3 regions of the Phyllobacterium sp. SL163 genome follow, and region 2 is predicted to be linked to each of the others. Evidence: predicted binding sites of a transcription regulator. Region 2 holds the regulator's gene; each other region holds the start of a gene.

Region 1 (10,388 bases), on a different contig from region 2:
ATGATCGACTTCCTCGTCCAGACAATCGAACACGCTACCCAATGGATTACCCTTCTTGGCCTCATCTTCGCTGCATGTAACGGCCGATCGATCGACGAGTTCATCTGGCGTCACAACCTACCTTAAGACTCCCATTTGTTTGAAACTCTTCGATATAGGCGGTCGGACTGGCGTCCGCCCGCCAATCTAGCGGAGAGATTTCACCCGCGCCGCTCCGGAACCTAGGTGCCGCTTTTGCCCACCGCTCGAATGATTGACGGGTGCTCGCGAGTCATCATCGTCGAGAAAATCACCCGCGGTCGGGAAAGCTCCTTGCGGTCCGCACGGGTCACGTTGCCGTCGATAGCCCTTCTTATATCGGGCGGTATGTCGTCGGTCGCGGTTATGGAAAGCGCGGGGATGTCGACGATCGGACCCTTGTCCCTGAGGGTTTCAAAACGCCGCTCAAGACGTGAGGCGACAACATCTGGATGAAATGCCGGTGCGAAGGGAAAAACGCGCCGTGGTCCGCCGCTGATCTGAAACCCAATGGTGCCAGCCGGAGACGGGCCGATCGATGTCGGAAGGTGCACGAACGGCCAACATAAAATGTCGGAGAGCGGCATGAACGAGCCGCGCCAGGTCTCAACCATCTTCCGGTCGCGTTTGCAACCGCCGGCAACTACGGGTGCGATCTGATGGGCAAATACAAGGTTGATGCCCTCGACAGCCGGCCTGGTGGCAGACTTCGCCGATAGAGCTGAACTTGGATGATAGAAAATGTAAAGCGGAAGCGTGGACATACCCCCTGGCGCGCTGCCGGAGAAAGCAATCAGGGTCTGGGCTTGCTTGCCCTTGTCGTGGTCAAGATGTTGGTAATACCAATATCCACCCTTCGACTTGGCGAACTGGGCGCGCTTGGCCTGCAGAATGATGCGCAGATACCGGCCGCCCCCAATGTCCTGTGGAGCGGCGAAGATCCAGTCCATATCACCACCGGTGGTCGGCTCGTCGGGAAAATCGACACGTATCCCAAACGGTTCGAGGCCGATCAGGCTGGCCATCAGAAGATCGGTCACGCTCTCTTCGCGGAAGTTTCGCTTCAGGCCGCGATCCCTTTCGAGCAGTTCGGCAACTTTCGGCGGGAAGGAATGGGCGAGATCGCAAAGCATACGACAAATCCATGCTATAAATTGATTGAGTGTCTTCGAAGGCGATAGCACACCAGAAGTCGCCGGCACACAAACTCAATGGAAATTCCGCGCCTTGATCTTCAGCGTATCGATGTGAAGGTCAGGCACGAACATGTCGCGCGGGGTTACGACCGGCTTCGGCTTACCCCGTGGATCAGGCCCTCCGCCTCTTGCGAACTCATCACCGCGGCCGGTCGGGAGTCTGAACTCTTCATCGCGATCTGCAAGGCCGACCAGGTCGCCGGACAAGTCGAAGAGCTGCTGGGCGACAAGATGAACAACCTCCCCTTCCCTCTGAATCCGGCCGTTGATCGCCATCATTGAGGATCCGAGAACGATCCGCCTTCGTTTTTCAAAGAGTGTCGGCCAGACAACCAGGTTGGCTGACCCGGTCTCGTCTTCGATGGTGATGAACATGACGCCTTTTGCCGATCCCGGCTTTTGCCGCACCAGGACAAGGCCGGCGGTATAGACCCATCGCCCGTCCCTCGAATTCATCGCGTCGGCACAGGTGATGATATTGCGCGCCGACAGATCCTTGCGGAGGAAGGCGATCGGATGCTGCCGCAATGTCAGTCCGATATGACTATAGTCCTCGATAACGTTATGCCCGTCCGTCATCTGCCGAAGTACGACCTCTGGCTCGTGCTGCTCGGCAATTGCAGCCACTTGCCGTTCGGCAGCCGCCGCGAACAACGGCAGTGGTTCGTCGCGCAGCGCCTTGATCGCCCAGAGCGCTTCCCGGCGCTCAAGCTTCAGCGACGGCAGAAACGCATCGGCTTTGGCAAGCTGGACAAGCGCCTCCGACGGCACGCCTGATCGCCGCCACATATCATCAACCGAGGAAAAGGCATTGTTCATGCGTGCTGTGACGATCCGAGCGGCGTCGGCGACAGCCAATCCTTTCACCCGCCGGAAACCGAGCCGGACAGCATGCCGATCGGAATTGCCGATCCGCTCCAGCGTACAGTCCCACCGGGACCGATTGATGCAGACCGGCCGCACCTCGACGCCATGTGCTCGCGCGTCGCCTACGATCTGGGCAGGGGCGTAAAATCCCATCGGCTGCGAATTGATCAGCGCGGCACAGAAGGCTTCCGGGTAATGGCATTTGATATAATTCGAGGCGTAGGCAATCAGTGCGAACGACGCTGCGTGGCTTTCCGGGAAACCATAGGAGCCAAAACCTTCAAGCTGGCTGAACGTCTTTTCGGCAAACTCGGGCGTGTAGCCATTCCTCACCATTCCCGACACCAGCTTGTCCTTGAACCGCGAGACGCCACCGGTGAACTTGAAGGTCGCCATGGATTTGCGCAGCTGATCGGCCTCGCCGCCGGTAAAGCCGGCGCAGACCATCGCCACGCGCATGGCGCTTTCCTGGAACAATGGCACGCCGAGCGTCTTGCCGAGCACGGCCTCGAGCTCTGGCGTCGGGTACTCGACAGCCTCTTTGCCTTCGCGCCGGCGTAGATAGGGATGCACCATGTCCCCCTGGATTGGCCCGGGCCGAACGATCGCCACCTGCACGACCAGATCGTAGAATGTCCGCGGTTTCAGGCGCGGCAACATGGCCATCTGGGCGCGGCTCTCGATCTGGAAGGTGCCAAGCGTGTCAGCTTTCCGAATCATCGCGTAGGTTGCCTGATCCTCCTGCTCGATCTTCGACAGGTCGAGATCGCGATCCTTGTGCTCTCGGATCAGATCGAAGGCCTTGGCCATGCAAGTCAACATGCCAAGAGCCAGGATGTCCACCTTCATGAACTTCAGGGCTTCGACGTCATCCTTGTCCCATTCGATGATCTGCCGGTCCTTCATGGTCGCCGGCTCGATCGGTACCAGATCGTCGAGCCGATCATGGGTAAGGACAAACCCGCCGGGGTGTTGGCCGAGATGCCGGGGGGCGCCCATCAGCTGCTGCGCGAGCTTCAGTGTGAGCACAAGACGCCGGTCGTCTGGATTGAGATTGAACTCGCGGACATTGCGATCGCAGACCTCCTCCGACCAGGACCACATGCCTGAAGACAAGGCCTTGATGACGTCTTCCGGCAGGCCGAGAGCCTTGCCGACATCACGGATCGCGCCACGCGCCCGATAGCGCGTCACGGTCGCGCAGAGTGCAGCCTTTTCCCGGCCGTAGGTCTGGTAGATCCACTGGATCACCTCCTCACGCCGCTCGTGCTCGAAGTCCACATCGATATCCGGCGGCTCGTCGCGCTCCTGGGATACAAAGCGCTCAAACAGAAGATCGTTGGTCGAGGGATCGATACTGGTGATACCGAGAATATAGCAGACGGCGCTGTTGGCCGCAGAACCCCTGCCCTGGCAAAGAATGTCTTGAGCCCGCGCATAACGCACGATCGAGAAGACCGTGAGAAAATAGGGCGCGTATTTCATGGTGCGGATCAGATCGAGCTCGTGGCGCACCGTCTTCAGAACGTCAGGCGGCAGACCTTCGGGATAACGGTCTGGAATGCACTGCCAGACATAGTACTCGAGCGAGGCCTGGGCATCCTTGCCCGGCACGATCGCCTCCTCCGGATATTGATAGGTCAGCTCCTCCAGCGAAAATTTGCAACGGTAGACGATCTCCACCGTCCGTGCGAGTGCCTCGCGGTAGCGCGGAAACAGGCGTTCCATTTCTTCCGGCGGCTTCAGATACCGGTCGGCATGCCGTTCGCGCTCGAAACCAACATCGTCGATCGTTGTGCGGGCGCGAATGCAGGTCACGATATCCTGCAACTGCCGGCGACCCGGATCATGGAAGAGGACGTCATTGGTGACGACCGTTTTCACCTTGAACCGCGCCGCGAGATTGGAAATTTCATGCAGCCTCAGCTGGTCGTTCTGCCGGCGCCGGAGGCAGAGCGACACGTAGGCGCGATCGCCAAACACCTCGGCCATTTTGCGTAGCTGGACTGCACAGACGTCATCCGGCAGATCCGGCACCAGAATGCCGATCATGCCGTCGGTGTAGGCGATGACGTCGTCCCATTGCAGGATACAGTTGTTCTTGCCGCCGCGCGACTTGCCGAGCGTGATGAGCCGGGTCAGCCGGGAATAGGCAGCCCGGTCAGTCGGATAGACCAGGAGGGACATTCCCTCCTGCAGATCAAGCCGGCAACCGACGACTAGGCGCAAGCCCGTTGCGCGGGAAGCCTCAAGCGCCCGGATAATTCCGGCCAGCGAATTGCGATCGACGACGCCGAGCGCTTCGATTCCGAGAGCCTTTGCGGTTTCAAAAAGCTCCTGCGCGGAGCTTGCCCCGCGCAGGAAGGAAAAATGGGTGGTGACCTGAAGCTCGGCATAACTCATGCGAAAATCCCGTGCAGGAACCAGCGATGGCTACCGGTTTCCGGATCGATGCCATCTCCCGATCGAAAGACCCAAAGGCGCTCGCCAGCCTCGTCTTCGATGACGAAGTAATCCCGTACCGCTTCCATCTCCGCATCTCGCTGCCACCATTCGCCAAAAATCCGCTCCGGACCATCGGCGCGTTTGACCTTCCGGCGCTTGCCGCGCCAAGTGACCGAGACCGGCGGACGGTCCGGCAGCAATGCGATAGCCTCGATCAGCTCGGGACGCGCCAACAGCCGAACCGGCCGGCGCCAATGGCTGATCCAGGTGACCTCGACCGGATCGGCCGCGGCGCTGATCCGCTGTACAGAGCGCTCTGGCACATCGGACGCTACCGGCGCCACCCGATATACACGCTGACCGCGGTTGCCATAGATATCGATCAGCGGCGTGACGTCGGTGACTTCATCCTCGACCAGCGATGATGACTTCTGGCGCTCCTCCAGCGGCTCGACTATCACGGCAACCAAGATAAGTTTTTCGATCCCGAAACCGGGCTCGATCTTCTCCGTCCGATCGCGAAACAGCTTCGTCAACCAGGCCACATCGCGCACCGGTTTCACCGTGCCGGCACGGATCGCCTGCCGTTTTCCGTCAACCTTCTCGACGATCAGATCCGCTCGGCGAACGCCAAGGCCGCGTTTCTGTAGTTCGTCGATGAGTTGCACGACCAGCCGGCCGACATATTTGTTGATGGTCTCGGCAGCACCGATCGGCTCGGCGAAGGCGCGACTGACCTCGATCAACTCGGCGGTGCGGATCGGATCGATCGGTTCGGAGACCCGGCCGAACATCTGGTCGAGCCGCCGGCCTATTTCCGGACCGAAACGAAGCGTTAGCGGCGCACGCGGCGTGTTGGCCAATTCGCCGATCGTCTGGAAGCCAAGCATACGCAGATCGCCGACGACCTTCCCCGAAAGACGCAACAGCGATATCGGCAGCTTCTCGACGGCACGCGCGGTCTCAGAGATCGGCACAATGACCGTCTCGCGGCTGATGGCACGGGCGCAAGCGTGTGCTGCACCCCAGCTGTCAGCGATCGCGACACGGGGGGTGAGCTTCCTTGCCAGGAACTGGTTGGCGATCTTCGTCACCATCGGCAGTTCGCCGCCCTGCAGGTGATCGGCACCCTCGGTATCCATGACGATGCCATCGACCCCATCAACAGCGACGATCGGGGAATAGAGCGTCAGCGCCCAGAGCGTGATACGCTCGAGCGCTACGGCATCCGTTGCAGGATCCGCATCGACCAGCATCAGGCCGCGGAACAGCGCCTGTGCTTTGGCCGCCGGCATGCCGACATGAACGCCCGCCTGCCTGGCGGCTGCGTCCGCCGCCGACACCCAGCGTTTCGAGCCGCTCCTGGCGATCACGGCGATCGCCTGTTCACACGGAATGGAGGGATCGGCGCGACGAATGCGATCCGTCGGCAGATCCGGGAGATAGATCGAGACGACCCTTGTCATCGCATGCCCTCACGAGAAACTCAGCACATTCACCCGCTTTCACGCGCATCAGCTCCAGTAACCATTGGGGCCTTCCAATACCCGGCACTGGCAATTCCTCCGACGGCATGACGCTGACCCGCCATCGCGTGGTCGATGCCGTTGGCTGTCCAAAATCATTCGCCTCCGACTGTCGTCGCCAGCGTCTGACAGCGAGCGCCATCGTCCCTGTTTTCTCGGCCGCCAGCTGCAGTCGGCGCGAGCCGACCATCGGCAGGCGAACGAGTTCACCCACCACGGCGCCGAGCCCACCGAAGGAAAGCCCCTCTTCCATATTGGCGAGCACGTCCTCCTCCTTGTCGGATTCGACGAAGATCACCCGGTCAGCATGCAGTCCGACTTGGGCGAGCGCCGGAAAAAACAGGTCGGGCCGCGTCAGGCACCAGACAACAGGACCTTTGGTGCGGGCCGCGATGCCCGCTGCGCAAAGCGCTGCCGCCGCACCATCCACCGTGCCCGACCCGCCGCCGGCGAATTCATGCAGGGCTCCATAGGCAAGACCACCGCCTGGCAGGACTGCATCGATTTCCGGCATACCGAAGGATAGGTAGTCAGCCTTTCGGACTGACACGCCTTCAAGCGAAGCGATGCGCTCGCGCAGATCGGAAATCACCCTTTCGCGGGCAGCAGTCATCGTTCACGGCTCCCTTCAAGGTCGTGTTGGCGGCCGACATCATGTCAAGCAAATGCGTATGTTCTGTTTCTGTTCCTATCCAAGCAAAGAGTCAAGCGGCCGGCAGAGTGGGAATATTATCCTGACATTAGGAATCAGAAGAATGCACATGAGAATCAGGATCGTAGTGCCACTGGAATTTTTTTCGCAGCGCCTGCGAACGCTTCACCCCGCCGGCGTGGATTGCGGGGACAAATTCGGTATCGTCACGGTGTCCTTAGGATTTTTCTGCTGAACTGTTGGCATGACGAAGCCTCCGAGATCAAAACCGCTCCTTCGTGACACCGAGGCCCCGATCCGTTCGCGGCCGCGTCAAAAGCGCAATCCCGCTCAGCCACAGCTGCTTTTCGATCCTATGCCTGACCGCGTCGAGCCCGCGCTGGCGCAGTTGAAGGACCATCCCCCAAAGGGAGACGAGTGGAGCTGGGAGGTGAAATGGGATGGCTATCGCCTCGCGGTTCATATCGAACCGCAGGGCATTAGGATTCTCACTCGCGGCGGCCATGACTGGACGCATAGGTTTCCGGCGATCGAACAGGCTGCCCGAGCGCTTGGGCCGGCGACGATGATCATCGATGGCGAAGCCGTGTTACTCGACGAAGAGGGTCGGTCGGATTTCGGGCTGCTACAGCGATCACTGGGCGCGTCGGGCAAAAAAACTGGCAGCCGTGCCTCCGACGCCATACTTTATGCATTCGATCTTATCTATCTGGACGGGCACGATCTGCGTGGTGTTGAATACCGATCGCGCCGGCATCTTCTCGAAGACACGCTGAACGGCAGGGACGATGCAATCCGTCTATCGGAGACACTCGACGCCCAACCCGCCATTCTGCTGGAGCATGTCTGCCGCCCTGGTTTGGTAGGCATCGTCGGCAAGCATCTCGATCAGCCCTATCGCTCCGGTCGAACCGGTGATTGGGTTAAAGTCAAGTGCGTCCAGAGCGAGGCGTTCTTCATCGTCGGCTATGAGAGGTCGGCGGCGTCCCCTGCTGGCTTTGGCTCGTTAGTGCTTGCTGCTTATCGCGATGCCGATCTCGTCCACGTCGGAAGCGTCGGAACGGGCTTCAAGGAAGCCGAGGCCATCAGATTGCGGAAGATGCTGGACAAATTGCGCTGGAAGCGAAAGCAGTCGCCTCTGCCCTATTCCGGAAGTGCCGATTTTGTCTGGGTCGAGCCGACCCTGATTGCCGAGATTGAGTTTCGTGCCTGGACGACGGACGGCAAACTTCGCCGTCCATCCTACAAGGGCTTGCGAGAACGGCAGGACAACGCAGATGTCTTCCGGCTCGACTAGCGAAATTAGTGCCATCCGCTAGATTGTCCCCCATTGGAGCTCAAGCGGAGTAGATAGCCTACTATGTGCAATCTTTATCGCATGGAAGACAAGGATTGGGTCGCAAAATGGGCCCAGGACGCCGAAAGCCTGATCAACCTGATGCCAGCCTATCAGATGAACCCCGACCAGATGGGGCCCATCGTCCGCAACACGACCGATGGAAGGAAGCAGCTGGCCCATGCGCGCTGGGGACTACCCTCCCCGCGCTTCGCACTCGAGAAGCCTGCCAAAGCCAAGGCCGAGAAACTTGCGGCCAAAGGCAAGCCATTCGATCTCGAAGAGCTGATCCGCATGGAAGCCGACCGCGGTACGACCAATGTGCGCAAGCTCAGTTTTCCGCACTGGAAGCGATGGTTCGGCGTCGAAAATAGATGTCTCGTCCCGGTCACCAGCTTCGCGGAACCGGATCCGGTCAGCCAGGAGGAAGGTGGCAAGGTGCCGAATGCGTGGTTTGCCCGCGACGAAAGTAAGCCGTTGATGTTCTTTGCTGGCATCCATGTGCCGCAATGGCAGAGTGTCCGAAAGGTCAAGGACGGCCTGACGACCGACGACCTCTATGGGTTTTTGACCACGGATCCCAATGAACTGGTGAAGCCAATCCATGAGAAGGCGATGCCCGTCCTGTTGCTGACGAAGGAAGAGACGGACGCCTGGATGCGCGCGCCCTGGGAAGAAGCAAAGGAACTTGCCCGCCCGCTACCGGATGACGCGCTGATCATTTCATCACGGGAGGCGTATGGATCGACAATTGTCTCTAAATCAGGAGAGCCTGTAAGTCAGACAAGCCTTTTCTAGCCAATTACGTGGTATTGCCTCAGCCGCGGCGTGCTAAGTCGGTCAGCGGAGCGTCTGATGGAAGCCCATCTCCTTGTCTCAATAGTCGGTAATCTTGGAGAAATTGTCCGCGGAATCGTCTTCGCCTTCGTCATACCAGCTCGACGTGTCGATAGACGCGACAGCGTCTTGAAACTTGCTCAGAGCAGTCACGGGCGCAGCAAACGATAAACTAAATGGAAAGTTAGTGCTGATTTCCGCACCGTTGTCGTTCCGAAAATCACTCTTTGACCCGTAGGAAAGCTCAATATAAACGTCGCCATCGGCGTGATAGCTTATCAATGTTGCGCCGATTGCCGTTATGGTAAGGCTCGCAACTTTGACAGCTTCGACCATAGTGCGATTAGAGAGGATGTCGATCTCGCTAAATACTTCCTGCGTGAACACTTCGAGCGCGTGCTTGTCTACCGCCTCGGCGACTGCCTGCCTTACGGTCTGGCGACAATCCTCCAAGGTCTCCATCAAAGAAAGATATGTCGCGATCGTCTCGCACGCGAAGACATCAGCCTCCTCGGCAGACGTTCCGATCGTATTCGGCCTGACGTGAGTATATTTGCTAAGCTCATCGATTACCGAAATGACCGCGCCATGGATCTCGCCGGCGTCGAAGCCTAACTCATCAAGAAGAGGATCTGCGATTCCACCCTGAATTGCATAACGCACACGTTGGCGACGTGTCGGACGGCCGTCCTGAGTTTCCGGTTGGAACCAGGAAGATGCGCGAATTTGGTCGTCGGGCGCCATCGTGTGAAGGCTGTGGCCATATAACTCCCGAAAGCCTGATGCGAACTGCGAAAGGCGGAGTGGATTTTCATCAATGGCAAAAGCCATCATAGATCCTTCGACAACCTTTCGGGAAAAGTCGTCGGGTAGAACTTGCTCCAAGGAACCAAGAAGCTCGCCAAGTCGCCCCTCAATCTGAACGTTCGCCGCCATTAAATGCTGATCCTCCACGGGCTGCTTGTCTCGAAGCTTCTAGGTCTTGGCGCACATTTGGTCGGCCGCACGTCCTTGCAGGGCATATTTAATGTGGCAAACCATGGGTTCCGACCTCGAAATGCAGATATACCCTAAGTTTATTTCACCTACCAAAGATAGGATTTTAATACAGCAACATGGAAAAGATCGAATACGTCTATGACGATGCCACCGCGTCGAAAGCTTTCGTCCTCTCGCTCAAACTGAAGGTGATCCGCGAACGCTTCTCCTCGCTCCAACACTGGAATCCTGACAATTGCGCGCTGGTATTGCTAGGGGGTAAGCCAGTCGCCCTTGCTGACTGCAATCGTTCCGAAGACGGCCTTGGAGCCATCTGCGGTTTGATTGCCCGCCCGGGCTTCGGGGGATACGCGGTCAACGCTCTATCCGCATTGAAGCGTCATACGCAGTTGCAACACTGGGCTGCCGCAGTTCGAGCACCCAATCCTGCTGTGTTTGGGATAGCTCGTCGTTATCTCGACGAGCTCTACGATCAGGGTGCTTGGGAAATATCCAATGAATTGATGCTGAAA
Region 2 (10,388 bases):
GAAAATGATGGCGACCATCAGTGCCGGCTTGATCAGCGGCAGCGTGATGCGGAAGAACTGGCGGATCGGATGCACGCCGTCGATATGCGCGGCTTCATAAATGTCCTTCGGCACCATCTGCAGGCCTGCCAGAATGAGCAGCGCCATGAAGGGCGTGGTCTTCCAGACATCGACGATCAGCACCGCCGTCATGGCCGTATCGGCACTCGCCGTCCAGGCAATGGGATGGCTGATGAAACCAAGGCGCATGAACAGATCGTTGAGAATGCCGAACTGGTCGTTCAGCATCCAGCCCCACAGGCGGGCCGACACGATAGTCGGGATCGCCCAGGGAATGAGGATGGCAGCGCGGACAATGCCCCTGCCCTTGAACTCGGCATTCAGAACAAGCGCGACGATCATGCCGAAAAAGGCTTCCAGCGCCACGGAGATGATGCTGAAGCGCACCGTGTTCCACACGGCGTTCCACCAGGTCGGATCGACCAGAAGTCCTGAAAAGATCGTGCGGCCGCTTTTCAGCTGGATCCACGACAGATAGTTCTTGAATCCCACCCATTTGGCCGCGCTCATATTGGTCAGCGAAGCATCGGTGAACGAGAAATAGATTGTCCGAAGCAAGGGCCAGCCGGCAACGATGGCCAGCGCGATGATCATCGGAATGAGAAACAGCTGCGCCGAGCGGGCGCGCTGCCGCAAAAGCTCTGAACGTGCGGTGGAAGGCGTCATGCTCGTATTCCTGCCCGTGTGGTTCCGGATGAAGCGAAAGCGTCAGGCAAACGGTGCGAACGGGGTTCGGGAGGTTGTGAACGCCATCCGCACCGTGCCCTTTTGCTGGCAGGGGTCTACCAGCTGTTTCCCTTGAGTTCGGTCAGCTTTGCTTCCAGAAGCTCAAGGTTTTCGGCAGCGGTGCCATTGCCCGATAATGTATCGTGGACCGCACTCCAGAACATGTTGGACACTTCATTGTATTTCACCTTCGTCGGCGCCGAGGGGCGCGGAACGGAATTTTCAAACACCGGCTTCCAGTTTGGAATCAGCGGCTGCGCGGCGGCGATATCCTTGTCGTCATAGAGCGCCTTGATGGTCGGCATGCTGGCCTGGGAAATCGCCCGCGCCTTCTGCTGTGCGGGCGAACCGAGGAACAGCGCCAGCTTGATCGCCTCTTCGGGCGCCTTCGAATATTTTGAAACCGCCAGGTTCCAGCCGCCAAGCGTTGCAGCGGAGTTTTGGCCATCCTTGCCGCTCGGCAGGGGCGCCACGTCGAACTTGCCCTTGATGGCGCTGCCATCGGCCCCGGCCAGCGCATAGGCATAGGGCCAGTTGCGCATGAAAACGGAATTGCCGGTCTGCCAGACGCCGCGTGCTTCTTCCTCCGTGTAGGCGAGCACGCCCTTGGGCGAGATGGTATCGACCCAGCCCTTGGCGCGGTCGATGGCCGCTGCCGCTTCCGGATTGTTGATCGAAATCGTGCCGTCCGCCTCGACAATCTGCCCGCCGCCCGAGGATTTTACCCATTCGAGCGCGTTGCAGGTCAGGCCCTCATAGGCATTGGCCTGGAAGACAAAGCCATAAATGCTCTTGTTGCCGGCCGCCCGCTCGCCGTCCTGGATTTCCTTGGCGGTTGCCGCCATCTCGTCCCAGGTTTTCGGCACCGGCTTCTTGTACTTTTCCAGCAGGTCCTTGCGGTAGTAGAGCGCCGGGGCGTCGGTGAACATCGGCAAGGCGACCAGCTTGCCGCCGACGGTCTGGCTTTCGATGATCGACGGTATGTGCTGGTCGATGACGTCCTTGGCGGCTTCCTTCAGGTCGAGGAACTGGTCGGCCAGCTGCGGCGCCCAGATCACGTCGGTACGGTAGACGTCGATGTCGGTATTGCCGGCGGCGAGCCACAGCCGGTACTGGCCGAAATTGTCGGAACTGTTGGCTGGCATGGCAACGATGGACACCTTGTTGCCGGTTTCCTTCTCGAACTGGTCAAGCTGCTTGCGCAGGAACTCGCGTCCATTGCCGGTGTCGCCGGATACAATCGCCAGATTGGCGGCAAAAGCCCCTGAAGCCAGCAAGGTCGTGGTCAAAAGGGTCGCAATGAATGATTTGGCTTTCATGATTTCCTCCCAAAAATCTGACAGAATCGGCTGCCGTACATCGCAACGATGCTTGGCCCCTCTTCAAAAACTCCTCCTGAAGCGCTTTGGAAATCATTTGAAACATCAAAATTCAAAGCGCTTTGAATGAAAAATGACAAAGGCTCTTTCACCTGTCAAGCCGCAAATTGGCGGCACAAGCCAGACATCAAGGTAAACCGCATGGAGAAATGAATTATTATATATATGTTACAGTGCATTATACGGTATTGCTGAGAACGTGAATTCCGGGCTGCCGCCCTGTTGAAACAGCACTGCGCCGCTCGCGGATCACAATATCGCGAGCAATTTACCAAAGCGCTTTGAATTTAGCCTCTGGTTATGTTTATTATTTGGAGTCATATCTGCATTGCCTGAACAGACCGTACTGGATTGCTTGCCATGAAACTCAAGGAACTGGCTGAACAACTGGGCCTCTCGCAAACGACCGTCAGTCGCGCCCTGAACGGCTATCCTGAAGTCAACAAGGCGACGCGCGAACGCGTCAGCCAGGCGGCTCTCAAATTCGGTTACAGCGCCAATGCCAATGCCCGGCGCCTTGCCATCGGCCGCATCGGCGCCATCGGCATCCTGATGCCGCGCGACCGCAGCGAACGTTTCGGTCCGCACACCAGCGAGTTCTTTTCCGGTCTGGCCGAGCAGCTGTCGCAGCACGAAATGGACCTGCTGATGAGCCCGAGCATCAACAATGACGAGCTTGCGGCCTACCGGCGGCTGATTTCCAGCAAGCGCGTGGACGGCATCATCGTCACCGGCCCCACCCTGATGGACGAGCGGGTTGCCATGCTGACGGAAGCGAAATTTCCCTTTGTGCTGCACGGGCGAACCAATATCGCCGCCCCGCATGCCTGGCTCGATATCGACAATGCCGGCGCCTTCCGGCAGGCGGCATCGCACCTGATCGATCTCGGCCACCGGCATATCGCGATGATCGACGGGCTGAAGGGCCACACCTTTTCCGAACACCGCGAAATGGGTTATCGCGAAGCATTGCTGGAGCGCGGCATTGCCGTCGATCCGCGCTTCATCGTGCATGAGCGTTTTTCCGACGAAACCGGTTTTCATGAGGCGCAGCGGCTTTTGTCCTATACGCCGCATCCGACCGCCATTCTCGCCGGCTCGATGATGACGGCGCTCGGCATTTTCCGCGCCATCCGTTCAAAAGGCTACGAACTCGGCAAGGAAGTTTCGGTGATCGCCCATGACGACGTGTTCCCCTATCTCAATGCCAGCAACATGGTCCCCGCCATGACCACCACCCGGTCGTCGATCCGCTCCGCCGGGTCGCGTATCGCCGAACTGCTGGTGCGCGTCCTTGACGGCGAGCCGGTCGAGAACATCCACGAGATATGGCCGGTCGAACTCATCCTGCGCCAATCGAGCGGTCCGCCCGTCGCCCCGCGCCGGTGAGTGCCTAGCCCAATTCGAAGGTTGTGATGCCAAAAATCCGGTCGAGCGGCAATTCGGGCGCCGGTCCGCGATACATGCGTGCGGTTTCGAACACCGGCGCCAGACCGTACCGGTCGCACAGGCGCCGCGCGGCCCCATTGGTCCCGGGAATATCCAGAAAGACCTGTGCATCCCCGGCCTTTGCTGCGAGCGATTGAAACAGCCGGTCGGCGATCTCTTCGGTTTCGGCAAACAAGGGACCGATTTTGCAACCCTCGCGGCATGCGCGCACGACGCCATACCCCGCGATTTTTCCGTCGGCAATGCAGGCCAGGCCGTGGCGCGAGCCGGACGGGCCGAGCCAGGCACGGATAAACGATTCCCGTGGTTCGGGATTGAATTGACGGTCATAGGCGGCGACGGCGCCGATCCATTGCGCATCGATGGCGACGATATCGTCGCTGACGGGTGCCCTGCAGCCGGGGGCGCCGCCATAGCGGTAATTCGCATGGGCATAGACAAACCCCGACTTCCGATAGTTTTCCTGCTGGGCAACGACACCATCAAGGCCGATGGTCTGTCCGGCAAATCCGCTCAGCACATCCTGCCAGAGCGACCAGCCGAAACCCAGCCCGCGCGATTGCGGACGCACCATGTAGAAGCCGAGAAAGCCGTAGTCTCTCGCATAGCGGACCAGCGAGACCGCTGCCGTCAGTTCATCATTGACCTCAAGCACGTGATAGCCTTTGGGGTCCGCGGCCCAGAATGCGTCCGCATCGTCCAAACCGGGGTTCCAGCCCTCGGCAGCTGCCCAGTCGATGATGGTGTCAAGGTCCTGGCGCTCGGCGATTCGGATGAAAGCTGTCATGATATTGTGATATCCAGTTGGAAACCGACGGAACAGTACCCTGAACGGGTGCATTTCTGCCCCCACATGCTTCGTAACCAAGCTTCCAGCATTGCCGCAACGGAATATTAAGCACTTGTAGAACAATGCTGGAACAGATAGTGTTTGTTCTGGTTTTGTTTTTCCGATTCCCTGCTAAAGGATCGCCGATGCTCACGCGTAAACAACATGAACTTCTTCTCTTCATTCATGAGCGTCTGAAGGAGACGGGCATTCCGCCATCCTTCGACGAAATGAAGGATGCGCTGGATCTGGCCTCCAAATCCGGCATTCACCGGCTGATCACTGCGCTGGAAGAGCGCGGCTTCATTCGCCGGCTTGCGAACAGGGCACGTGCGCTGGAAGTCCTGCGCCTGCCGGACTCCATCGCACCCGGCCTCAACAGCCAGAGAAAGTTCGAGCCGAGTGTCATCGAGGGCAGTCTCGGACGTAATGTTGCGCCGCCCAAACCGCAGCCGCGCGCCTCCAACGACATGGATATGCCTGCCAATGTCAGCATTCCGGTCATGGGCCGGATTGCCGCCGGTGTGCCGATTTCCGCGATCCAGAACCAGACCCACATGCTGAGCCTTCCGCCTGATATGATCGGCAGCGGTGAACATTATGCGCTTGAGGTCAAGGGCGACTCGATGATCGAAGCGGGCATTTTTGATGGCGATACCGTCGTCATCAAGCGCGGCGACACCGCAAGCCCAGGCGAAATCATCGTTGCGCTGGTCGATGATGAGGAAGCCACGCTCAAGCGGTTCCGCCGCAAGGGTGCCTCGATTGCCCTGGAAGCCGCCAACCCTGCCTATGAAACGCGGATTTTCGGACCGGACCGCGTGCGGGTGCAGGGCAAGCTCGTCGGCCTGATCCGCCGTTACTGATCGGCCGCCGCGTCCCGTTCGGCATTGTCCGGGATGCCTTCGATCGCGTGGGCCTTGCGTGAACGCTCCGGCCGGTTGCGCGCCGCATTGGAATGGATGCGGTACGTGTTCCAGGGTCGGTCGGGCGGACCGATCGCCCAGGTCAGGCGGGCCGACTGCCCCCTTTGCTCCATCGCTTCTACGGCTTTCGATAGATCCGTCACGTCACCCTGCCCTTGCCCGCCGGAACCGAACCGGATTTCCGCAGCACCGTTCAGGGCGAGATCGCGGCGCGTGATCACCATCGGGCCGGGAACGGGGCAACCGGTGTTCACACCGGCAAAGCCCAGCACGACGATGTTTCCCTCGCTGCAGGCGGGGTTCCTTTGCGCGGGATCATCCGTATAGGCGATGATGAGACCGCCCGGTTCGCGCGCCAGGCAGAGCTTTCCGGCGCATTCGAAGGCACCCTCCGCTGCCTCTTTGCCGATCCGCGCCGGTTTGACGATCTGTTCCAGCCCAAAACCCTGCCGCCAGTTGTTTAACGTGAAGGCGCCGCCCTGCGGGCGATTGATCATCAATGCCGCGCCATTGCGCACACCGGCCAGCCGGCCATCCTCCGACAGGACGATATCCGGCGGCGCTGTGCGTGCCATGATCAGGATGGCCGCAGCAAACAGCGGCAGGCTGCACAGACGCAACCACGACGTCGTGAGAAGCAGGATCACAAGTGCCACGCTCATCAGGATAAGGCTCGGCTGCGGCATCGGACCGAGATTACCCGAGGGCGAGAGTGCGGCAACGTGATGGGCGATGAACACCACCAGCTTGATGCCGCGTTCCATGACGGCGAACGGCAGGAAATCCAGATCGAACGGCATCAGCAACAGCGCCAATACGGCGAAGGGCATGACCAGCACCGAGACCACGGGCAAGGCAAAGGCGTTGCCGATCAGCCCGAGCGGTGCGGTATTGTTGAAATGATAGGCGGCAAAGATCGCACTGGCCGAACCGGCGACCAGGGATGTCAGCGCGACATCACTGATATGATCGCCGATCTTACCGGGCAGCCGCAACAACAGGTTGTTGCCGGAGGCACGCCGCGCGGTCCGGCCGGCCCTGCGCGGCGACCACCAGCCGTAGAATGCGATCAGTGCGGCGGTGGCCGAGTACGACATCTGGAAGCTTGGTCCCATCACCTCGTGCGGCGCGATGGCAATGGTTACCAAGGCGGCCAGGGCAACATTGCGCAATGACAAGGCAGCCCGGTCCACGGTCATGGCGACAAGCATGACTGCCAGCATGACAAAGCTGCGCTGGGCCGCCACGTCGATCCCCGAGAGCAGCAGATAGAATGCCGATGCCAGCAGCGCTGCGCATGCCGAAAATTTCTTGATGGGATAGCGCGCGGCAAAGTCCGGAAAGAAGGCCATGCATGCACGCAGCGAGCCGATGACGATCCCGGCCACGAGCGCCATGTGCAATCCAGAAATGGAGAGGATATGCGACAGGCCGCTCAGCCGCATGGCGTTGTTGGTGGCCTCGCTGATGCCATCGCGCTGGCCGGTGATCAGCGATGCGGCGATGGCACCGGCTTCTCCAGGTATATGACTGAGGATACGATCAGTGAGTGCCTGGCGCATCGCAGCGACGGCAAACAGCGTTCTGGTTGTCAAATCAGCCGGTTCCGGCAGAGAGGCTGCTTCGGGCCTGCCAAGAAAGAAGCCGCTGCCGCCGATGCCCCTGTAGTAATTGTGGAAGGCAAAGTCGTAATTGCCTGATCGCACGGGACCGGATGGCGGGCGCAGATGCACCAGACCGCGCAGCCCGCTGCCTATGGCAGCTTCAGGTGGCAAGGCTCGGGCCGATACAACCAGCCTTGCCGGGGCATAGCGCAGCAGCGGGCGCTCCGTCGCTATCACGTCAACCGTCACGCGCCAGCCGCCCCGCTCGGCGCGGTTGATCGCGACGATGCGGCCGGTCAGCCGCGTGGTGACGGCGGAGCCGAGCATTGGCGTATCCAGCCGCAGCGTTTCCAGTTTGGCGCAGAGCATGCCCATGACAACCAGCACGGCGGCGGAAAGACCCATCCCCGTCAGATGCCGCTCGCGTGCCAGGAGTTTGAACCCGGCAAGCGCGGTCAATCCGAAGAGGATGGCGCTCAGCCGCGGTTCCGATGGCAGACTGAAATAGACGATGGCGCCGCTGCCGGCAAAAACCGGCACGAACAGGAAAAGACTGCCGCGATCATAATCCCGCCCGCATGCCCGGGAAACGGCCGGGAGCAAATCCTGCCCCAACCCCATGCGCCGGCGCAGCGCTGCGGACAGACTCACGCCTCGCCGGGTGACAGCAACATTTTGGGATATTTGGATCGCAAGACCCGGCTCATCGTCCGCCGGACGATCAAAAAACTGCCGTTCACTCGTTTGTGTACTGGTGCCGGGCCCCTGCATTTGCCTCCAATTCTGCCAATGCCCTTGCACGACAGCGCTCCTATGCTACATCAACGCCAGATCAAATCGATTGGATGTTAGGCTAATGGCCGAGACGTCTGTTGGAGTCCTTATGTCGTCACCTGTTGTTACCCGTTTTGCACCCTCCCCGACCGGATACCTCCATATTGGCGGCGCCCGCACGGCCCTGTTCAACTGGCTTTATGCCAAGCATACGGGCGGCAAGATGCTGCTGCGCATCGAAGACACGGACCGAGAACGCTCCTCGGAAGCGGCTGTCACGGCCATTCTCGATGGCCTGAAGTGGCTGGGCCTCGATTGGGATGGCGATGCGGTGTCGCAATACGAGCGCGCGCCCCGCCACCGGGAAGTCGCCGAAGAGCTGGTCGCCAAGGGCAAGGCCTATTACTGCTATGCTTCGCCGGCAGAGCTTGAGGAAATGCGCGAAAAAGCCCGCGCCGAGGGCCGCCCGCCGCGCTATGACGGCCGCTGGCGCGATCGCGATCCGAAGGAAGCCCCTGCAGGCGTCAAGCCGGTTATCCGCATCAAGGCGCCGCAGGACGGCGAAACCCTGGTGCGCGACCTCGTACAGGGCGATGTGCGCTTTCCCAACAAGGATCTCGATGATTTCATTATCCTGCGCTCCGACGGCAATCCGACCTACATGCACGCGGTTGTCGTCGATGACCATGACATGGGCGTCACCCACATCATCCGTGGCGACGATCACCTGACCAATGCGGCGCGCCAGGCCATCATCTATGATGCGATGGGCTGGGATATCCCTGTGATGGGTCATATTCCGCTGATTCACGGTGCGGATGGAGCAAAGCTGTCGAAGCGTCACGGTGCGCTCGGCGTGGAAGCCTATCGCGCCATGGGCTATCTGCCCGCCGCCCTGCGCAACTATCTCGTCCGCCTCGGCTGGAGCCATGGCGATGACGAGATCATGTCCGATGCGCAGATGATCGAGTGGTTCGAGATTTCCGACATCAATCGCGGCGCATCGCGTTTCGATTTCCAGAAGCTCGAAGCGATCAACGGTCACTACATGCGGTTCTCCGCCGATGACGACCTGGTCAAGGCTATGATCGACATCCTGCCGGAAATCGAAGGCGGCGCGGACATTCTGTCGCGGCTCAATGACCGGACCCGTCAGCAATTGCTGGCGGCAATGCCCGGCCTGAAGGAACGCGCCAAGACGCTGGTCGAACTGGCGGACAGTGCAAAGTACCTGTTTGCGCAGCGCCCGTTGGCATTGGATGAAAAGGCAGCCGGCCTGTTGAACGAAGAGGGCCTGGGTGTGCTTTCCGGCGTTCTTCCGGCGCTGTCGGCTGTCAATGACTGGACCGCCGAAGCATTGGATGCGGCCGTGCGGGTTCATGCGGAAAATACCGGCCTGAAACTGGGTAAAATTGCCCAGCCCTTGCGGGCGGCATTGACGGGAAGAGCAACATCTCCGGGGGTTTTCGACGTGCTGGCGGTGCTTGGCCGCGAGGAGTCGCTGGGGCGTATTGAAGACCGGATAAAAGGTTAATCCGCAGCCTCGACGGTGCATTTTTGCATTGCAACATTGTGCCGTTCGGCTACGGTGACGTGCCTGAGAAAATCAGGATAAAGACCTTGCAAAGAGGTCAAGGCTTTGGGCCAGTGTGCTGAACGCAGAGGTCAGAAAATAACCTGCCTGCAAGGAACATCCTGTTTCAAAGGCATACTGGAATATGAAGTAACTCGTGTGCTTTCACTTCCGAAGTTCGACGAGAGTCTACTGCTCAAGCAGCGAACTTCGGAATGGTACACGGGATGTCAGCGGGAGCTGAAGCAAGAAAGGAACGGCAATGTCTGAGAATAGCGTCAACATCGATCTGAATGGTCACGAGTTTGCGTTACCGATTAAAAAAGGCACCATCGGACCTGATGTCGTGGACATTGGAACACTCTACAAGAACACGGGTGCATTCACCTACGATCCGGGTTTTACATCCACAGCCTCCTGCGAGTCGCAGATCACCTATATCGACGGTGACGAAGGTATTTTGCTGCATCGCGGCTATCCGATCGAACAACTCGCCGAAAAAGGCGACTTCCTCGAAACCTGCTATCTCCTGCTTTACGGCGAACTGCCGACAAAGAGCCAGAAGCATGATTTCGACTATCGTGTAACGCACCACACCATGGTGCACGAACAGATGTCGCGCTTCTTCAGCGGCTTCCGCCGTGACGCCCATCCCATGGCTGTCATGGTCGGCTGCGTTGGCGCCCTGTCGGCCTTTTATCACGACTCGACCGATATTTCCGATCCGCATCAGCGCATGGTTGCATCCATCCGCATGATCGCCAAGATCCCGACCCTGGCTGCCATGGCATACAAGTATCACATCGGCCAGCCCTTCGTTTACCCGAAGAACAATCTCGATTTCGCCACCAACTTCCTGCACATGTGCTTTGCCGTGCCGTGCGAAGACTACGTCCCCAATCCGGTTCTTGCCCGCGCAATGGACCGGATTTTCATTTTGCACGCTGATCACGAGCAGAATGCCTCGACGTCGACGGTGCGGCTTGCCGGTTCGTCCGGTGCCAATCCGTTCGCCTGTATCGCTGCCGGCATTGCCTGCCTCTGGGGCCCGGCCCATGGCGGCGCCAA
Region 3 (10,388 bases), on a different contig from region 2:
GCCTGTCGCGGCCGCTCGACCCCGCGCGCGCGCCGATACCGACCTGGTATCGCGTCAAGGCCCGTGCCGTTGCGGGTATTCCCGGTCAGACAGCGCCGGTTTTTGCATGGCAGATCGCCGATATCTCCGCCGAGCGCGCCGAGCAGGAGCGCTATTTCCAGGATATTCAGGAGGCTATCGATCACCTCGACCATGCCCCGGCGGGCTTTTTCTCCGCCGACCCTGACGGGCGCATCACCTATATCAATGCGACATTGGCCGAATGGCTCGGGATTGACCTGACCAAGTTCACGCCGGGTTCCATGACGGTCCGCGATGTCGTCGCGGGCAACGGCATGGCGCTGATCAATGCGGTGAAGACGGAACCGGGTACCAGCCGCAACACGGTGATCGATCTCGATCTGGCCAAGGCGAACGGCCAGAGCCTCGCCGTGCGCTTCTATCACCGTGTGCAGGCGCAGCGCGACGGCAAGCGCGGCCCGACCCGGACAATCGTGCTCAACCGCGCCGAAGGCGAGGACAATTCCGCCGCCCTGCGCGCCGCCGAAGTGCGGTTCACCCGCTTTTTCAACTCGGCGTCCATGGCGATTGCCGCCGTCGATGCTTCAGGCAAGATCCTGCGCACCAATGCGCGGTTCCTCGGCCTGTTCTCGCCCGTGGTGGACCGCGATGCCATCGACCGGCGCACGCCACTGGAAACCGTCGTGCATGAGCGCGACAGAGAAGCTTTCGACCGGGCGCTGGCCGCTGCCTTTGCCGGCAAGGCGGAGATTTCGCCGGTGGATACGGTCATTCCCGGGCATGAGGAGCGTCATCTGCGCTTCTACATCAGCCCGGTCTTCGATGCGGGTTCGGAAGAGGGTGCCGAGGAAGCGGCCATTGTTTCCGTTGTCGAAACCACGGAGCAGAAGGCGCTCGAAGCCACCATGGCCCAGAGCCAGAAGATGCAGGCCGTCGGCCAGCTTGCGGGCGGTATCGCCCACGACTTCAACAACGTCCTGACCGCGATCATCATGTCGTCCGACCTGCTGCTCACCAATCACCGGGCGTCCGATCCGTCCTTTGCCGATATCATGAACATCAAGCAGAACGCCAACCGCGCGGCATCGCTGGTGCGGCAGCTCCTGGCATTCTCGCGGCGCCAGACCCTGCGTCCGGAAGTGCTTGACCTCACCGATGTCATCGCCGATGTGCGCATGCTGCTGACACGGCTTGCGGGAACGCAGGTCAACCTCAAGATCGAGCATGGCCGTGACCTGTGGCCAGTGCGTGCCGATCTCGGCCAGTTCGAGCAGGTGGTGGTCAATCTGACCGTCAATGCGCGCGATGCCATGCCGGAGGGCGGCGATCTGACCATCCGCACCCGCAATATCGGCGAGAGCGAAAGCGCGGCGCTGAACTACCGCGATCTCCTGCCGGGCGACTATGTCCTGGTCGAGGTGCAGGACAGCGGCACCGGCATGCCGCCCGAGGTCATCGAGAAGATTTTCGAACCGTTCTTCACCACCAAGGAAGTCGGCAAGGGCACGGGTCTCGGGCTTTCCATGGTCTACGGTATCATCAAGCAGACCGGCGGCTCGATCCATTGCGAATCCGAACTTGGCAAGGGCACCACATTCCGCATCTTCCTGCCGCGCCATGTGGAGGCTCCGGTCCTCAACGCGGCAGGTGAAGTGATTGCGGTTGAAGCGCCGAAGAAGGAAAAGAAGGTCGAGAAGGCCACCGATCTTTCCGGCTCGGCAACGGTTCTCCTCGTCGAGGACGAGGATGCGGTGCGCATGGGCGGTGTGCGGGCGCTGCAGTCGCGCGGCTATACCGTGCACGAGGCGTCCAGCGGTGTCGAAGCGCTTGAAGTGATGAAGGAACTGGGCGGCAAGGTTGATATCATCGTTTCCGACGTGGTGATGCCGGAGATGGACGGCCCGACGCTGCTGCGCGAACTGCGCAAGGAATACGGGGATATCAAGTTCATCTTCGTTTCCGGTTATGCGGAAGACGCCTTTGCCCGCAACCTGCCGGAAGATGCCAAATTCGGCTTCCTGCCAAAGCCCTTCTCGCTGAAGCAGCTGGCGACGTCGGTCAAGGAAATGCTGGAAAGCGAATAGAGGACGTACTTGATACTTCGAGCGTTTTCGAAGCATCCTTGCCGTGGACAGGCCAGTATCGGCCCGGAAGCAGCCACGGAAGAATGCCATGTCGAACACAGCCAGATTTGCCGAAATCGCCGCGCTGGCCGGAGATCCCGGGCGCGCCAGCATGCTCACGGGGCTGATGGATGGACGCGCGCTGACAGCGGGTGAACTGGCGCAGCTCGCCGGGATTACGGCCCAGACGGCCAGCAGCCATCTCACGCGCATGACGGAGGCCGGGCTTTTGCAGGTGGAAAAGCAGGGCAGGCACCGCTATCACCGGCTGGCATCACCAGCGGTTGCACAGATGATCGAAAGCATCATGCAGATTGCAACACCCGGCACGCCCAGCAAGACCGTGCGCACCGGGCCGCGCGATGCCGCATTGCGGGCCGGGCGCACCTGCTATGACCATCTGGCGGGAAAGCTCGGTGTGTCGATCACCGATGCGCTCGTCGGGGCCGGGCATCTGGAACTCGGGCTCGATGCGGGTGAACTGACGGATAGCGGCCTGTCGCTTTTCGACAGGCTGGGCATGGATGTCGGTGCGATCCATCAGAAGAAGGGGCGCATCCTGTGCCGCCCCTGTCTCGACTGGAGCGAGCGGCGCCCGCATCTGGCCGGTGCCATCGGTGCCGCATTGTGCAGCCACTGCTTCGACAGGGGCTGGATCCGGCGCGTCGACGGCACGCGCGCCGTATCCGTGACCCCGAACGGCCAGCGGCATCTGCGTGAAGCCCTCGGCGTCAACCTGATGTAGATCGGGATTAAGAGGTGCGTGGTTCGACAAGCTCACCATGAGGGAAGTGGTTTGCCTGCAAGGCTACTAGGAAACATTGCAGGATTAGCTCCCTGCAACCCACTTCATCCCTCATGGTGAGCTTGTCGAACCACGCACCATATGGCAGGGCAGCCTTCGATGTGCTGCCCTTAACGCTGTCTAGACGTGTTTGGTGATCCCGCCATCCACGCGAATGTTCTGCCCCGTGATGTAACCCGCATCGTCCGACAGCAGGAACGCGGTTGTCTTGGCGATCTCGTTCATGGTGCCGACGCGTTTCATCGGGATGCCGCTCTCGGTGCCCGGCTTGTGATCGAGGCTGTCGATAAAGCCGGGAAGCACCGCATTCATGCGGATATTGTCGGCGGCGTAGCGATCCGCGTAGAGTTTTGTATAGGCGCCAACGGCGGCGCGATAGGCGCAGGACACCGGGAAGACGAGGCTTGGCTCGAAGGCGGCGAAGGTGGTGATGTTCACCCAGGCGCCTTTGCCCTGCTTCAGCATATAGGGTGTGACGAGCCGCGCCATGCGCACGACGCTCAGCACCATCAGATCATTGCCAAGCGCCCATTTCTCGTCGGTGATGTCGATGAGGTCACCCTTCGGCGGATGGCCCGTATGGTTGACCACGGCGTCGATACGCCCATAGGCTTCCGCTGTCCTGGCGACGAGCGTTTCCAGATCCTTGGCTTCTCCAGCCGAACCTTTGATGCCGATTGCACCCAATTCCGCTGCCAGCTCGATGGCGCTGCCGGACGGCGACATCAGGCCGAGCCGGTAGCCTCTGGCGTGCAGCTCGCGCGCTATGCCTGCGCCCATGCCGCGTCCGCCGCCGGTGATGATTGCTACGGGTGATTGTGAGGTCTCAGTCATGCGAAATCCTGTCGGTGTCGTTTGGGTGTCGCGGAGCATGTTGGAATAAGACCGCCGGCGCAAACGAATTCCGCCCGGCATATCAGTCAAAATTTTTGAACCGGGATCAGGTTTTGAATCAGAAACGCTCTTGAAATCACTGATATTGTGGTGAAAGATGGCGGCATGATCCGTCGTTCGAATATCATGATGCTTGGTACCGCACTCCTTTTCAGGGGTGGTGGAGAGCTGTTGCGCTGACGTCGACGCGATCTTTCACCAGACCCTGCCACGAGGCGAGCAGGGTCTGACCTTCGCTCTCCTCGAACAAACGGAGAGCAAGATGCAAGACCAACCTTTATCACCACCCCACGATAGCGCGTTCTCGATCCGGGCGGCGCGTGTCGCCGATTTTGAACAGATCAACGCATTGACCAATTTACCCGGTTTTCGTGCCGGTACTCTGCGCCTGCCCTTTCAAAGTGCGGAGCAGACCCGCAAATGGCTCGAAAGTCTGGGCGCGGGGACGACAAGCATCGTTGCCGAGATCGATCAGCAGATCGTTGGCCACGCGGGCCTGCATCGCTCCGATGGCAGGCGGGCGCACACCGCGCATCTCGGGCTCGGCGTGCATGACGATTTCACCGGGCGCGGCATCGGCAAGGCGCTGCTGCTTGCCCTGATCGATGCGGCGGACAACTGGCTCAACATCCGGCGCCTGGAATTGACGGTCCATGCCGACAATGCCAAAGCCATCGGTCTCTACGAAAAATGCGGCTTCGAACGGGAAGGCGTGCACCGGGATTATGCCTTCAAGAACGGGCGATTTGTCGATGCTCTGGCCATGGCGCGGCTACGGCTGATTTAGCCGTTTGCTTTCCATATTTTGCCGTATTCGATGCTATATTTCGCAACATTTCCAACGGGGACCTGATTCCATGATCAAGAAGTTTGCCATCGGCTGTCTTGCCGCGACGTTTTTGGCCGGTTGCACCACCACCGATCCCTATACCGGCGAGCAAAAAATATCGAATACGGCCGGTGGCGCGGCAATTGGCGCAGCGGTTGGTGCGCTGGGTGGTCTCGCCGTTGGTGGCGGTGGCAAATCCGGCCGCAACGCGGCGCTGATCGGTGCCGGTATCGGCGCACTGGCCGGCGGTGCCGTCGGCAATTACATGGACCGCCAGGAATCGGAGCTTCGGGCCCAGCTGCAGGGCACCGGCGTGTCGGTGACCCGTAATGGCGACCAGATCATCCTGAACATGCCGTCGAACATCACCTTCGCTACCGATCAGGATGCGGTGAAGCCGCAGTTCTTTGCAACGCTGAATTCGGTTGCAGTGGTGCTGCGCAAGTTCGACCGGAGCATCATCGATGTCTATGGCCATACGGACAATGTCGGTGGCCAGCAGTACAACCAGCTCCTGTCCGAGCGCCGCGCGCTGTCCGTTTCGAACTACCTAACCCAGCAGGGCATCGACAACCGGCGTTTCTCCGTTCGCGGCTTCGGCATGGACCGGCCGATTGCTTCCAACAATTCGGAAGCCGGCCGGTCGCAGAATCGCCGCGTCGAACTGCAGATTTCGCCGCTTACCTGACCAGTGTCAGGGCGACAGCAATGCGCGCTGCAAGGCGTGCATTGTTTTCTACCAGGGCGATGTTCGCCTTCAGGCTTTCGCCCTTGGTGATGTCGAGAATTTCCGAAAGAAGATATGGCGTTACGGCCTTGCCCGTGACGCCATTTTTTGTGGCGCGCGACAGGGCTTCACGGATGTATCCGCCCATGATGTCGGCCGGAATTTCGCTTTCCAGCGGAATCGGGTTGGCGATCAGCATGCCGCCGTTGACGCCGATGGCGCTGCGCGTTGCCTGGAACCTGGCGATGGCTTCCGGCGTGTCGAGGCGCAAGGGGGCCTTGAGATGCGACTGGCGCGACCAGAAGGCCGGCAGAACGTCCGCCCCATGCACCACAACGGGTACGCCTTTGGTTTCAAGCACTTCCAGCGTCTTTTCAATATCCAGAATCGCCTTGGCGCCCGCCGAGACGACGATCACCGGGGTGCGGCCCAATTCTTCCAGATCAGCCGATATGTCGAAACTGGTCTCCGCGCCCATGTGCACGCCGCCAATGCCGCCCGTGGCAAATACCTTGATGCCGGCCATGTGTGCGGCCAGCATGGTGGCGGCAACGGTGGTGCCGCCGGTGCGGCCTTCCGACAGTGCAAACGCCAGATCGGCGCGCGACAGCTTCATGGCGCCCTTGACCTGCGCCAGCGCCTCACGTTCCTCGGCCGAAATGCCGATCTTCAGGCGGCCATCGATGATGGCGATGGTTGCCGGGACAGCACCGCCATCGCGGATGATCGTCTCGACATCGGCGGCCATGCGGCTGTTGTCCGGGTAGGGCATGCCATGGGTGATGATCGTGCTTTCCAGCGCCACCACCGGCTGCCCGGCGGCAAGCGCTTTCTGCACCTCCGGTGCAATGTCGGTGAACGGGTTGAGGGCTGTTGTGGTCATGGTTCTTTCCTTTGTCGTATCAGGCCGTTGGCTCATGCGAGCGGGATGGCCTCCGGTATGGTCGCGAGGGCCGCGTCGAAAATCCTGGATGTGAAGATCGGCGTTGCCGAATGGGTTTGCAGTGTCAGCGCCGAGGCGGCAAAGCCTTCGCGCACGGCTTCGGCGAGGGGAAGGCCGCGCATCAGCGCCGATATGGTGCCGCCGGCCAGTGCGTCACCCGCGCCGGTCACATCGGCAATGCCGGTCAGCGCGGGCGGCAAAAGGGAAAATGCGCCGCCGCTGGAATAGACCAGCGCAGCCTGCCCGCCATTGCTGACAACGGCCGCCTGCAGCCCCTCTGCCATCAGGGCGCGGTGCAGATCGGGCAGGCTGGCATCAGCGCCGAGCCCCGTCAGCGCAAAGGCTTCACGCCGGTTGAGGAACAGGCAGGCGAGACCGCCGAGAACCGGCCGCAGCCGCACCGCCTTGGCCGGGGAAATCGCCAGCGCATAGAGCGGTTTGCCGCCGGCAAGCTCCGCCAGTTTCTGCAACGCTTCCGACGGCAGATTGGCATCGCCGAAAACCGCATCGGCGGCATCGATGGAATCGCGCACCTTGCGCCGCCTGAGCTGCCGGGGCAGGGCGAGCTCATACAGCGCCATATCGGCGATGGCCGCAACCACGTCACCCTGTTCATCGAGAATCGCCGTATAGCTCGGCGTCGCCCGGTCGATGAACACGGCGGAACTGTCCTTGATTCCGGCGGCCTCAAAGGCGGCGCCGATGACATCGCCAACCCGGTCGCCGCCGCGCACCGACAGCATTTCAGCCCGCACACCGCGCCGCACGGCAAGGCGCAAAGCATTGAACACGCCGCCGCCGGGCTCTTCGCGCATGATGCCGGGGTTGGAAGCGCCGGGAATGAAGGGAACGCTGCTCTGGCCGCGCCGGTCCATATGGGCGCCGCCGACAGCAAACAGCAGCGGTGTGTAATCCTGAGTCATGGTTGGTGGCTTTTGCTGAACAAAATGATCGATTGCAAGACACTTGGTCCTTTCCTTCTCTAGATGGCCTGCTGCCCCGACGCAATCGCCGCAACGATTCGAATTTGCCGGCTGCGGTTTTCCCGTTCATGCTGCCCGGACACGAGGAACATGTGGACAAGCGCAGGCAGCCCATTTTCGGAACATTTTAAGAACATTTTTGTGTTATTATTGTTTTTCAATGGCTTGTGCATATTGCCAAATGAGAACAAAACGGATACAAATATCTTCAAAGGCCGGAGCATCCGGGCTTCATGGATAGCACAGGGGTAGTGTAACATGGCTCAAAATTCTTTGCGGTTAGTTGAGGGTAATTCGGTGGATAAAACGAAAGCGCTGGATGCGGCATTGTCACAGATCGAGAGAGCCTTTGGTAAGGGTTCGATCATGCGGCTTGGACGCAATGAGCAGGTTGTGGAAATCGAGACGGTATCGACCGGGTCGCTTTCCCTGGATATAGCCCTTGGTGTCGGCGGTCTGCCGAAAGGCCGCATTGTCGAGATTTACGGGCCGGAAAGCTCCGGTAAGACAACCCTCGCGCTGCATACGATTGCGGAAGCCCAGAAGAAGGGCGGCATCTGCGCCTTCGTCGACGCGGAACATGCGTTGGACCCGGTCTATGCCCGCAAGCTGGGCGTGGATCTGGAAAATCTGCTGATCTCGCAGCCCGATACGGGCGAGCAGGCGCTGGAGATCACCGACACGCTGGTGCGTTCCGGTGCGATCGATGTTCTCGTGGTCGATTCCGTTGCCGCCTTGACCCCGCGTGCGGAAATCGAAGGCGAGATGGGCGATTCTCTCCCTGGCCTGCAGGCCCGCCTGATGAGCCAGGCGCTGCGCAAGCTGACCGCATCCATTTCCCGCTCCAACTGCATGGTCATCTTCATCAACCAGATCCGCATGAAGATCGGCGTGATGTTCGGTTCGCCTGAAACCACGACGGGCGGCAATGCGCTGAAATTCTATGCGTCGGTGCGTCTCGATATCCGCCGCATCGGTGCGCTGAAGGAACGTGACGAGGTGGTCGGCAACCAGACCCGCGTCAAGGTGGTCAAGAACAAGCTGGCGCCCCCCTTCAAGCAGGTCGAATTCGACATCATGTATGGCGAAGGCGTATCCAAGACGGGCGAACTGGTCGATCTCGGTGTCAAGGCGGGTATCGTTGAAAAATCCGGTTCGTGGTTCTCCTACAATTCCCAGCGTCTGGGGCAGGGCCGCGACAATGCAAAACTCTTCCTCAAGGACAATCCCGAAGTCGCCAATGAGATTGAGCTGGTCCTGCGCCAGAATGCCGGTCTGATTGCCGAGCAGATGCTGGACAAGGGCCCGGACGATATCGAGGACAATGACGGACCCGAGGCCGCCGAAGGCTGATCTCCCAGGACGGGCCGTTGCGGTCCGCAATTCAAACCCGCATCCGGCCGCCGGATGCGGGTTTTTCTTTTGAAATGCTCTCACGCTGTAAGAACGTCCCTCGGGCCGAGGCTGTGCTTCACCGCACGCAGCGCTACCTTCCCACATATTGAGCAGGCCTCCCTCATGCTGAGCTTGTCGAAGCACGCACAACTGCTCTGCGTGCTTCGACAAGCTCAGCATGAGGGAGAGTGCACGTATTCGAAGACTGTGCTGTTCATAAGCAAGGCCCATTATCACAGGGATTTTCTGGACAGGCCGCGGTCGCATCGCTACAAGCGTTGCGTTCCGCCCTTTTGTTGCAGAAAGGGGCTATTTCGCTTTGGTTAGAGACAAGTCAGAAGGCAATGCACATGAGTGGCGTCAACGAAATCCGGTCGACATTTCTGAACTATTTCAAGAAGAACGGCCATGAGATCGTGGCGTCGAGCCCGCTTGTGCCGCGCAACGACCCGACGCTGATGTTCACCAATGCCGGCATGGTGCAGTTCAAGAACGTTTTCACTGGTCTGGAGCAGCGGCCCTACAGCCGCGCCACGACATCGCAGAAATGCGTGCGCGCCGGCGGCAAGCACAATGACCTGGACAATGTCGGCTATACCGCCCGGCATCATACGTTTTTTGAAATGCTGGGCAATTTTTCCTTTGGTGATTATTTCAAGGAAGAGGCGATCAGTCTGGCCTGGAACCTGATCACCAAGGAATATGGTCTCGACAGGAACAAGCTGCTCGTCACCGTCTACCACACGGACGATGCGGCGGCCGGATTCTGGAAGAAGATCGCCGGTCTGTCCGATGACCGCATCATCCGTATCGCCACCAGCGACAATTTCTGGGCCATGGGCGATACCGGCCCGTGCGGCCCGTGCTCGGAAATTTTCTACGACCATGGCGAAGACATCTGGGGCGGCCCTCCCGGCAGCGCCAACGAGGATGGCGACCGCTTCATCGAGATCTGGAACCTCGTCTTCATGCAGTTCGAGCAGATCACCAAGGAGCAGCGCATTGAATTGCCGCGCCCGTCCATCGATACGGGCATGGGTCTCGAGCGTCTGGCCGCAGTGCTGCAGGGCGAGCACGACAATTACGATATCGACCTGTTCCGGGCGCTTATCCGCGCGTCGGAAGATGCGACCGGCGTCAAGGCGGAAGGAAAATTCCGCGCCAGCCACCGGGTGATCGCCGATCACCTGCGCTCATCGAGCTTCCTCATTGCCGATGGCGTGCTGCCGTCGAATGAAGGCCGCGGCTATGTGCTGCGCCGCATCATGCGCCGCGCCATGCGCCATGCGCAGTTGCTGGGTGCCAAGGAGCCGCTGATGTGGCGCCTGCTGCCGGCACTGATCCGCGAGATGGGGCAGGCCTATCCGGAACTGATCCGCGCCGAAGCGCTGATTTCGGAAACGCTGAAGCTCGAGGAAACCCGCTTCCGCAAGACGCTGGATCGCGGCCTCGGCCTGCTCAGCGATGCCACGGAAGGTCTTGGCGAAGGCGATCGTCTCGATGGCGAAACCGCGTTCAAGCTCTATGACACCTTCGGTTTCCCGCTGGATCTCACCCAGGATGCGCTGCGCCAGCGCGGTATCGCTGTCGATACCGATGCTTTTGCGGCGGCCATGGAGCGGCAGAAGGCAGAAGCCCGCGCCCATTGGTCCGGTTCCGGCGATGCGG

What was found. Region 2 encodes LexA, which represses DNA repair genes until DNA is damaged. Its sites were predicted from a motif close to TGTTCNNNNTGTGTTCNG; they were not measured.
Region 1: a site for LexA is predicted at 6,725-6,742, ahead of ACP7B1_RS23370 (ImuA family protein). Genes of this name have one in related genera too.
Region 3: a site for LexA is predicted at 7,444-7,461, ahead of recA (recombinase RecA). Genes of this name have one in related genera too.

What each region holds. Positions count from the first base shown of each region.
Region 1 covers NZ_JAFCVE010000013.1:9,629-20,016, reverse strand. The annotation lists gene ACP7B1_RS23385 (DUF6615 family protein) at 222-1,151, opposite strand; gene ACP7B1_RS23380 (error-prone DNA polymerase) at 1,227-4,484, opposite strand; gene ACP7B1_RS23375 (Y-family DNA polymerase) at 4,481-5,992, opposite strand; gene ACP7B1_RS23370 (ImuA family protein) at 5,913-6,665, opposite strand; gene ligD (non-homologous end-joining DNA ligase) at 6,949-8,001, shown strand; gene ACP7B1_RS23360 (SOS response-associated peptidase) at 8,065-8,838, shown strand; gene ACP7B1_RS23355 (hypothetical protein) at 8,917-9,813, opposite strand; gene ACP7B1_RS23350 (hypothetical protein) at 9,993-10,388, shown strand, end outside.
Region 2 covers NZ_JAFCVE010000003.1:164,835-175,222, reverse strand. The annotation lists gene ACP7B1_RS07590 (carbohydrate ABC transporter permease) at 1-726, opposite strand, end outside; gene ACP7B1_RS07585 (ABC transporter substrate-binding protein) at 843-2,105, opposite strand; gene ACP7B1_RS07580 (substrate-binding domain-containing protein) at 2,526-3,554, shown strand; gene ACP7B1_RS07575 (GNAT family N-acetyltransferase) at 3,559-4,401, opposite strand; gene lexA (transcriptional repressor LexA) at 4,590-5,309, shown strand; gene ACP7B1_RS07565 (ComEC/Rec2 family competence protein) at 5,303-7,624, opposite strand; gene gltX (glutamate--tRNA ligase) at 7,857-9,281, shown strand; gene gltA (citrate synthase) at 9,583-10,388, shown strand, end outside.
Region 3 covers NZ_JAFCVE010000004.1:136,736-147,123, reverse strand. The annotation lists gene cckA (cell cycle histidine kinase CckA) at 1-2,105, shown strand, start outside; gene ACP7B1_RS10515 (ArsR/SmtB family transcription factor) at 2,194-2,889, shown strand; gene ACP7B1_RS10510 (SDR family oxidoreductase) at 3,070-3,783, opposite strand; gene ACP7B1_RS10505 (GNAT family N-acetyltransferase) at 4,106-4,630, shown strand; gene ACP7B1_RS10500 (OmpA family protein) at 4,701-5,360, shown strand; gene ACP7B1_RS10495 (pseudouridine-5'-phosphate glycosidase) at 5,353-6,282, opposite strand; gene ACP7B1_RS10490 (carbohydrate kinase family protein) at 6,315-7,265, opposite strand; gene recA (recombinase RecA) at 7,584-8,678, shown strand; gene alaS (alanine--tRNA ligase) at 9,071-10,388, shown strand, end outside.